DNA from 4 places in the Mesorhizobium sp. WSM1343 genome. Region 1 is predicted to be linked to each of the others. Evidence: riboswitches for the same ligand, from Rfam matches in the RefSeq annotation. Region 1 holds a riboswitch; each other region holds the start of a gene.
What was found. Region 1 has a riboswitch for cobalamin ahead of AC0NIL_RS02025 (aromatic ring-hydroxylating oxygenase subunit alpha). Riboswitches for the same ligand answer to the same signal wherever they lie in the genome.

Region 1 (2,195 bases):
GCCAGAAGGGCTGCGGCAGTGAGAATGATCTTTTTCATTTTTGGTACTCCAGTATCGTCTTTTTTCCGTCCGTCTAGCGGCGTGTCTTGGAAATGAAATCGCGTCGTTCGGACAGCCCCGATGTGGGAGGGCAAGGTCGTCTTTTCCAATCACGAAGTTGTTCCGTGTGGACCATGAATCCACACCTTGAAATTGTGCCAATGGAATCTAAGGATGCATTTTTCTTCTTCATATCAGTGCGTTAGCTGTAGCCACCTGATGGATCACCGACTGTTTCAGAGGCCCAGCGTTCACACCGTCCTGCACGCACCGTCAACAGAAACGAACCGTTCGGTTCGATTTTAGGGCGAGCTAATAGTCACTTTTCGAAACCATTAACCTTTTTGACCCCCGCGAAGGGTCGGATTCGGGAAGATCGCAGCCGGCAAATGGCCGCCCGGGAGGTGGGATCTCGGCCCGCGACGATCTGCAGTATCGTTTCGCATGCCGTGTCGCGCCGCATGGATACGATGTCGTTTTCATGCCGACGGCGCGCCCGCGATCGTGGTTAGATCATACCATCTCAGGTGCCGCTTCGTGACGACGAGGCGGAGAATTGGGAAGCCGGTCAGAATCCGGCGCTGCCCCCGCAACGGTGGTGGAGTTCAAGTCGCAACGGGAGACCACTGGGCAACCGCCTGGGAAGGTGTCGCGATGGTCCGCAAGGACAACTCCAGAGCCCGGAAACCAGCCCGAGATTTTTAGACTCGACTGATCGCGGTGGGCGGTCAAGAGGTGGATAGCGCATGTCCGGCACACAGCCGGCCTGCGTTTCAATCCTTCCTCCGTCACCACCAGTTCAGTCCTTAGGAACGAGGACAGGACATGGATATCCGCAACGACATGCTGAGGCTCCTGAAGGGGCGCCGGCAAGGCTTTTCGCTGGAGCAGCCCTTCTACACCGATCCGGACTACTTCAAGCTCGACATGGAGCTGATCTGGTATCGCGACTGGCTGTTCATCGGCCATGATTGCGAACTGCCGAAGCCGGGCAGCTACATCACCGTGCAGGTCGGCGATTATCCGGTCGTCCTTGTCCGCGACCAGCACGGCAAGATCAACGCCTTCCACAATTCCTGCCGCCATCGCGGCAGCCGCGTGTGCAACACGGAGAAGGGTACCGCGGCAAAGCTCGTCTGCCCGTATCATCAGTGGACCTACGAGCTGGACGGCCGCCTGCTGTTTGCCCGCCAGATGGCCGACGGTTTCGACAAGAGTGATTTCGGCCTGAAGCCGGTCGCTTGCGAGAGCGTCGGCGGCTACATCTTCATCTGCCTGGCCAAGGAACCGGCAGATTTCGCGCCGATGCGGGCGATGATCGAACCCTATCTTTTGCCGCACCGGCTGCGTGAAGCAAAGATCGCCTTCGAGAGCACGATCGTCGAGAAGGGCAACTGGAAGCTGGTCTGGGAAAACAACCGCGAGTGCTACCACTGCGCCGCCAATCATCCCGAGTTGTGCAAGACCTTCCCCGAGGCTCCAACCATAACCGGCGTCCATGGCGCCGACAGCGACCCTGAAATGGTCGCACACTGGGCCAAATGCGAGGCATCAGGCTTGCCGAGCAAATTCCGCATCGATCCGGCAGGGCAGTACCGCGCCACCCGCGCGCCGCTGCTGCGCGATGCCGTCAGCTACACCATGACGGGAAAACGGGCGGTCCAGAAGAACTTGTCCGACAGCGTTTCAACCGACCGCATCGGCTCCTTGCTGCTCTATCACTATCCGACGACCTGGAACCATATCCTCGGCGACCACGCCGTTACCTTCCGCGTGCTGCCGATCAGTGCCACGGAAACCGCGGTGACAACGAAATGGCTCGTCCACAAGGATGCGGTCGAAGGCGTCGACTACGACCTCGCTGAGCTCACCCATGTCTGGACCGAGACCAACGACCAGGACCGCCGCATCGTCGAGGAAAACGCCTTCGGCATCCTGTCGCCGGCCTATGAACCAGGCCCCTATTCGGAGCTGCATGAGGGCGGCGTGATCCAGTTCGTCGAGTGGTACGCGTCGTTCATCGGGCCGCGCCTTGCCGAAGGCGGCCGGCCGGCCCTGCGCAGCGTCGCCTAGCCCAGGGGATAGGAGGATGAATGCGATGACGGACCTTGGCCTCTATCGCCATCTCGACCAGATGACGCCCTGGAACGACAGGC
Region 2 (2,195 bases), 1.5 Mb from region 1:
CCAGCGTTTTGCCGAGGCCAACATCCTTTTCGTCGTCGACCAACTCGTCAAGGGTGCCATCCGCGCCATCACCGGCCTGCTCGGCGGCATCGCCGCCTTCCTGCCTATACCGGGCCTGAGCGGCCTGGTCTCCTTCATCAACACGGTGATCCGCCTGTCGCTGACCTATGTCGACGAGATCATCCTCGGCTACAACATCCGCATCAATTCAGCCTCACCCTTCGAGACGGCGCGCCAAGGCGTCGTGCTCTATGCCCAGAACGGCAAGGTCATGGTCAAGAACGCCGTCTGGCTGGCGGTCATCATGTGGGGCGTTTCGTTCGTCATCTTTCTGATGATGCTGGCGCCTGCTGGTGCGATTCTGTTCCTGATGCCTGGCCAGCTCGCCGGCTGGGCTTTCGTGCTCGCCATCGTCTTCGCCTGGGCGTTCAAGGCGGCCTTCATCGAGCCTTTCGCCATCGCTTGCCTGATGCAGGTCTATTTCAAGACCATCGCGGGCCAGGTGCCGGATCCGGCCTGGGACGCCCGGCTGGCCGAGGCGTCGTCGAAGTTCAGGGAGCTCAAGGACAAGGCGCTCGCCTCCTTCGGCGGTTCGCGCTGGGGTACGGCCGGCGCCACACCCTGATCGGCCGGGCAGATGGTGTCTGGTGAGGCAGAAACGGTGTTGAGGCGCGCCACGGTGGACTTGAGCTGTGTCTCGCCTTGCCCGGAAAACGTCTCGCTCATGATCAGTTCCGGCAGCGGCAGCCGCCGTCCCCAACCATGCGTTTCAAGGTCCGGTTTGGAAGCGAACTCGGAAACACGGCCGACGCAGAGATAGGCGATTGGCGTTACGTGATCCGGAATGGCCAACAGCCGCTTCAGCGCCTCAGCCTCGATGATGCTCACCCAGCCGACGCCAACGCCCTCGGCACGCGCGGCCAGCCAGAAATTCTGCACCGCGCAGACGGTGCTGTAGAGATCCATCTCCGGATTGTGCCAGCGTCCCAGCGGCGAACCTTTCGAGCGCTGCCGGTCGCAAGTGATGCAGATGTTGAGCGCGCTTTCGCAGATGCCTTCCAGCTTGAGCTTGCGGTACAGCGCCTGTTTTTCCGCCTCGATCGCCGGCAGTTCCTGCTCGCGCGCGGCCAGGAACAGGTCGCGCACCCTTTCGCGTCGCTCGATGTCACGAATGACAATGAAATTCCATGGCTGCATGAAGCCGACCGATGGCGCATGATGAGCGGCAAGCAGCAGCCGCGCCAGCACGTCGTCATCGATCGCGGTGGGCAGGAAATGGCTGCGCACGTCGCGCCGCGTGAACATGGCGCGATAGACCGCATCGCGCGCATTCTGGTCGAATCCATCGTCAATGGCAGCGGTCATATGTTCCGGCATCGCTTGTCCCCTTGCGATTGCAGATTCAAAACGGTCAGAGCGTACTTTGTGCGTCCAAATGGACGCACGTCGCTCTGATGCCATCCGCCCGACCATGCGGATGACGATGCCTGCCAGGCCGGTCTTCTGGCTTGGGATCAACCCGCGTCCGGTGCCTTCCCGTCATCGACAGTGGCATTTACCGGCGCGGTCCCCCTCACAGCGTTGGGCACGCCACGGAATTCAACCGTGTTCCCGATTCTCCCGCTTGCGGCGGGCACCAGGCAGTACCCAGGGACCTTACGCCGAAGCGCCGGCGAGGCCAATGCCCGCGGCGACGCGAATGGACGCAGGCGCGATTTTCCCCAGTCATCGGCCGCCCGTGCATGGCCTTTGTCGATCCGGGTCACTAGATTAGGACGATGACCACCCGTCTCTACACGCATCCGATCTTCCTCGAGCATCTCACGCCGCCCGGACATCCCGAGCGGCCCGACCGCTTGCGCGCCATCGAGCGCGTGCTCGATGAGGAAGCCTTTGCCGGGCTCGATCGTATCCAGGCGCCGGAAGGCGACGAGGCCACCATCCTCTACGCGCATCCCGCCGATTTCGTCGCCCGCGTGCGCGCCGCCATTCCCGACGAAGGCATTGCCCGCATCGATGCCGACACCACTGCCAGTCCGAAGAGCTGGCAAGCGGCGATCACCGCGATCGGCGCCGCCAACGCCGCCGTCGATGATGTCTTTTCGGGCCGCGCCGACAACGTCTTCGTCGCCGCCCGGCCGCCCGGCCATCATGCCGAAAAGACCACGGCCATGGGCTTCTGCCTGTTCAACACG
Region 3 (2,195 bases), 2.0 Mb from region 1:
AGTCCTTCGGCAGATCCGCAAAGCCGGACACTTCGACGCCGACGACATAGTCGAAATTGCCCGCGTCGTCGCCATTAAGGCACACGCCGTAGAAAACGCCTGAGATCTCGCCGGGGATGTTGCCGATAAAGGGTGCAAAACGCTGCCACTGCATCGGAATCCCGGCGCTGGTTTCACAGCTGTAGCGTTCGCCGAGGCCGGCGATCAGGAACGGCCGGCTGGTCTCGAAGCGCGGTGGTTCGAGATTGGTGAGGAGGGACTGGTCCATCAGGATCGGCTCCACGAGGTCGAGGTTGTTGGTCGAGCCTTGCGCGCGCACCAGTTCCGGCGTGGTGCCGAACTGATCGCGGAAGGCACGGGTGAACGCCTCATGCGAGTTGTAGCCGGCGTCGAGCGCGACGACGAGGATGTCGGGCGCTCCGCCGGCCAGCTTGCGCGCCGCCTCGGTCAGCCGGCGTGAGCGCATGTAACCCATCACCGAGCGGCCGGTTGCGGCGCCGAAGGCGCGCGTCACATGAAAACGCGACACGCCGCTGCTTTGCGCGACATCGTCAAGCGAGATCGCCTCCGGCAGATGGCTCTCGACGAACCACAGCGCTTTCTCGGTCGGGTTCATGGGGCTCCTTTTCGCATTGGCCGGATCATCTTGGCGTTTCCTGGCGCGGCCAGTTTGATCGAAATTGCGCATTCCGTGCAATCTGCGCCGATCCCATGGGCTTTCGCTTGACAGCGGGCCGCGTCATCTCCTAAGAATGTTATGTTATTACATAAAATGAGCGTGCAATGCCTGTTTCCCTTAGCTGGCCCACCACTTCGTCCGAGAAATCCATTGCGAAGCGTTTGGTGGAAATCTACGCTGAAGTGGTGATGGTCCCCGAGCCGAAAGGCGAGGGGTGAAAAGGGAACACGGTGAGGCCTGTTCAGGTCGAGGCCGTGGCTGCCCCCGCAACTGTAAGCGGCGAGCAAAATCCGTGAATGCCACTGGCCGGCAAGGCTGGGAAGGCAGGATGGCGCAACGACCCGCGAGCCAGGAGACCTGCCATCACTGAGTTGACCGGACGGGGTGTGCCGGGAGGAAACGCGAATCCCGGCCTTGTCGGCCGGTTCGCCAGCTTCCTTCCGTCGCCAGTTTTGGAAAGTGACGGAAAGTTGGACGGCTCCATCGATCATCGCATCACCATGCGCACGCTTTGCCGTCCCCGCAATCCGGCGGGCTGCAGCCGATGAGCGCAGCGCTTCTCGAAGCCCATGACCTCTGTGCCATGGCGAATGGGCGGAATCTGGTCCAGGCGGTCAGCTTCTCGGTGGCCGCTGGCGATCGCCTTGCCATCATCGGTCCCAACGGCGCCGGCAAGACGACGCTGCTGCGCATGCTGTCGGGCATGCTGCGGCCAAGTTCCGGCGAGGTGAAGCTTGGCGGACGCGGGCTGGACAGGATTTCGGCCGCCGAGCGGGCGTTGCATATCGCCGTTGTCGGCCAGACCGACCAGCCCGATCCGCGGCTGGCGGTGATCGATTATGTCGAGCTTGGCCGGGTCCCGCACGCCGGACTGAGGCGCAGGAGCGAGGAACGCGACATTGTCGTCAATGCGCTGCGCCGGACCGGCCTGCTGCCGCTGCTTGGCCGCACCGTCGGCTCGCTGTCGGGCGGCGAGCGCCAGCGCGCCCAACTGGCGCGCGCCATCGCCCAGCAGCCCAAAATCCTGTTCCTCGACGAACCGACCAACCATCTGGACCCGCGCGCCCGCGGCGAACTGCTCGACCTCGTGGCAGGCTTCGAGATGACGGTGATCGCGGTGCTGCACGATCTGGCGCTGGTAGCACCCTTCGCCACCAGGGTTGCGGTGATGAATCATGCCCGCCTGCAAGCGCTCGCCGCACCGCGCGAAGCGCTGGCCCAACAGCTGATCCGCGAGATTTTCGGCATCGATGTGCTGCGCCTGCGCCATCCGACCGAGGATCGAGAGTTGACGGTGTTCGAGGTTCCGAACCGTGCCGCGCCGCCGTCGTGATTGAAGCCGTTCCATAGTCGACCCGATCCCACCCACAAGGAGCATACCCGTGAAACGCCTCGCTTTTTCGCTTGCCGTCTCGCTGCTGACCTCGACCGCCTTCGCCTTCCCGGTAACCGTCGACAGCTGCGGCAAGCCGCTGACCTTCGACGCGCCGCCGAAGCGCGCTGTCATCCATGATCT
Region 4 (2,195 bases), 3.1 Mb from region 1:
CAACGCGGCCGTGACGCGCAAGCGCATGGTTTTCGAATATTGGGCGCACGAGGCCTCCTTCCTGCCGGTCGAGACATACCCGCTGATGCGCTGGCGCATGCAGCGCGCCGAGCGGGGCGAGGAAATGTATCTGGGTCTCGCCAAATGGGGCCGCGAACACGCCGCCTACATCGAAGAGATCTACCGCGAGGTCGCCGAGCGCGGCCCGATCGCCGCTTCCGCGCTGGAGGGCCAGAAAGGTTCGGGCGGCTGGTGGGGCTGGAGCCATGCCAAACACGCCTTCGAATGGCTGTTCTGGGCCGGCCGCATCACCACGGCGCACCGCCGCGGTTTCGAGCGCTTCTATGACCTGCCCGAGCGCGTGCTGCCGCAGGCGATCCTCGATCTGCCGGTGCCGACGCCTGAGGACGCGCACCGCGAATTGCTGCGCATTTCCGCCCGCGCCCACGGCGTGGCGACTTCAAGCGATTTGCGCGACTATTTCCGCCTGTCGCCGGCCGATATGAAAGGCCGGTTGGAGGAACTGGTTGAAACGGGCGAGTTGCTGCCGGTGCGTGTCGAAGGCTGGGACAAGCCGGCCTATCTTCACCGGGACGCCCGTCTGCCGCGCAAAGTCGAGGCCCGCGCCTTGCTGGCACCCTTCGATCCGGTCGTCTTCGAGCGCTCGCGCACCGAGCGGCTGTTCGATTTCCACTACCGCATCGAGATCTACACACCGGCCGACAAGCGGCAGTATGGCTATTATGTCCTGCCGTTCCTGCTCGGCGACCGGATCGTGGCGCGCATCGACCTCAAGGCAGATCGCCCGGCCAGCATACTGCGCGTCCATGCAGCCTATGCGGAGCCCGGTGCGCCGCCTGAAACTGCTGCGGAGCTGTTCGAGGAATTGAAGCAGATGCAAGGTTGGCTCGGGCTCGAACGCATCGAAGTGACGCCTGCCGGGGATTTGGGGCCGGCGCTGGCCGACATAGCCGTGTCGTAAGCTCGCGTTGACACCGCCGCCCGCAAAAGCCTAAATCCGGTTCCAGATGGTCCCTTGCCCGCAACGGCAAGGGCTAAGAGGGAATGCGGTGCGGGGCAAAATCCCAAATCCGCGGCTGTCCCCGCAACTGTAAGCGAAGAGCCAAGGCCGAAAGCCACTGGGAGTTCCCGGGAAGGCGGCTACCCAAGGCGATGACGCGCGAGCCAGGAGACCTGCCGTCTGCGACTGTAGAATCCGATCGCCCGGCGGGTTTCCGGGCAAGGAGCCCGATCTTTGGACCACGACAGCAGTTTTTCGGCTGGCACAGCGGATATTTCGTCCGGCCATGATGATGCCTTGGCCGGCGTCACCATCATCGTCTGCGGCTCCTGCCGCAATGAGACCGGCTCCGACGCTCATCCCCGCGCCGGCGAGTTGCTGACGGACGACACGCGCCGCGCCGCCGCTGGCGACGATATCCGCATCCGCAGCGTCGAATGCCTTGGCAATTGCAAGCGGCGCCTCAGCGCCGCGATCCTGCGCGACGGCTGCTGGAGCTATGTCTTCGGCGACCTGACCGCGACAAGCGGCGCCGACCTCGTGACAGGCGCAAAGCTCTTCGCCACCTCGAAAGATGGCCTGATCCCGTGGCGTGGCCGCCCCGATAGCCTCAAGCGCGGCCTCGTGGCCCGCATTCCACCCATCGACATGCTGAAGGACTGACCATGACTGCCCCAGATTCGTCTGCAAACCTCTCCCGCGTTCCCTGCACCGTCGTCACCGGCTTCCTCGGCGCCGGCAAGACGACGCTGGTCCGCCATCTCCTGGAAAACGCCGGCGGCAAGCGCATCGCCATCATCGTCAACGAATTCGGCGACATCGGCATCGATGGCGAGATCCTCAAGGGATGCAGCATCGACACCTGCCCCGAGGAAAACATCGTCGAACTGGCCAATGGCTGCATCTGCTGCACCGTTGCCGACGACTTCGTCCCGGCGCTCGACCAAATCCTGTCGCTGACGCCGAAGGTCGACCATATCCTGATCGAAACCTCGGGCCTGGCACTGCCCAAGCCGCTGGTCCAGGCCTTTCAGTGGCCGAGCGTGAAAAGCCGGGTGACCGTCGATGGCGTCATCGCCGTGGTCGACGGACCGGCATTGGCCGAAGGCCGCGTCGCCAACGACATGGAGGCCCTCCAGGCGCAGCGCGCCGGGGACGAGACGCTCGACCACGA

Region 2: it holds a riboswitch for cobalamin, as region 1 does, so the genes downstream of both, bluB (5,6-dimethylbenzimidazole synthase) here and AC0NIL_RS02025 (aromatic ring-hydroxylating oxygenase subunit alpha) in region 1, are expected to answer to the same signal.
Region 3: it holds a riboswitch for cobalamin, as region 1 does, so the genes downstream of both, AC0NIL_RS23300 (ABC transporter ATP-binding protein) here and AC0NIL_RS02025 (aromatic ring-hydroxylating oxygenase subunit alpha) in region 1, are expected to answer to the same signal.
Region 4: it holds a riboswitch for cobalamin, as region 1 does, so the genes downstream of both, AC0NIL_RS16925 (DUF1636 family protein) here and AC0NIL_RS02025 (aromatic ring-hydroxylating oxygenase subunit alpha) in region 1, are expected to answer to the same signal.

The regions. Positions count from the first base shown of each region.
Region 1 covers NZ_CM148370.1:444,870-447,064, forward strand. Annotated here, with positions in the region: gene AC0NIL_RS02020 (DUF680 domain-containing protein) at 1-38, opposite strand, end outside; cobalamin riboswitch at 548-749, shown strand; gene AC0NIL_RS02025 (aromatic ring-hydroxylating oxygenase subunit alpha) at 865-2,112, shown strand; gene AC0NIL_RS02030 (FAD-binding oxidoreductase) at 2,138-2,195, shown strand, end outside.
Region 2 covers NZ_CM148370.1:5,218,453-5,220,647, reverse strand. Annotated here, with positions in the region: gene AC0NIL_RS25590 (hypothetical protein) at 1-625, shown strand, start outside; partial or broken gene bluB (5,6-dimethylbenzimidazole synthase) at 796-1,305, opposite strand; cobalamin riboswitch at 1,477-1,656, opposite strand; gene AC0NIL_RS25580 (histone deacetylase family protein) at 1,779-2,195, shown strand, end outside.
Region 3 covers NZ_CM148370.1:4,758,223-4,760,417, reverse strand. Annotated here, with positions in the region: gene AC0NIL_RS23305 (AraC family transcriptional regulator) at 1-616, opposite strand, end outside; cobalamin riboswitch at 852-1,058, shown strand; gene AC0NIL_RS23300 (ABC transporter ATP-binding protein) at 1,224-2,012, shown strand; gene AC0NIL_RS23295 (ABC transporter substrate-binding protein) at 2,062-2,195, shown strand, end outside.
Region 4 covers NZ_CM148370.1:3,496,599-3,498,793, reverse strand. Annotated here, with positions in the region: gene AC0NIL_RS16930 (winged helix-turn-helix domain-containing protein) at 1-982, shown strand, start outside; cobalamin riboswitch at 1,013-1,216, shown strand; gene AC0NIL_RS16925 (DUF1636 family protein) at 1,256-1,684, shown strand; gene cobW (cobalamin biosynthesis protein CobW) at 1,687-2,195, shown strand, end outside.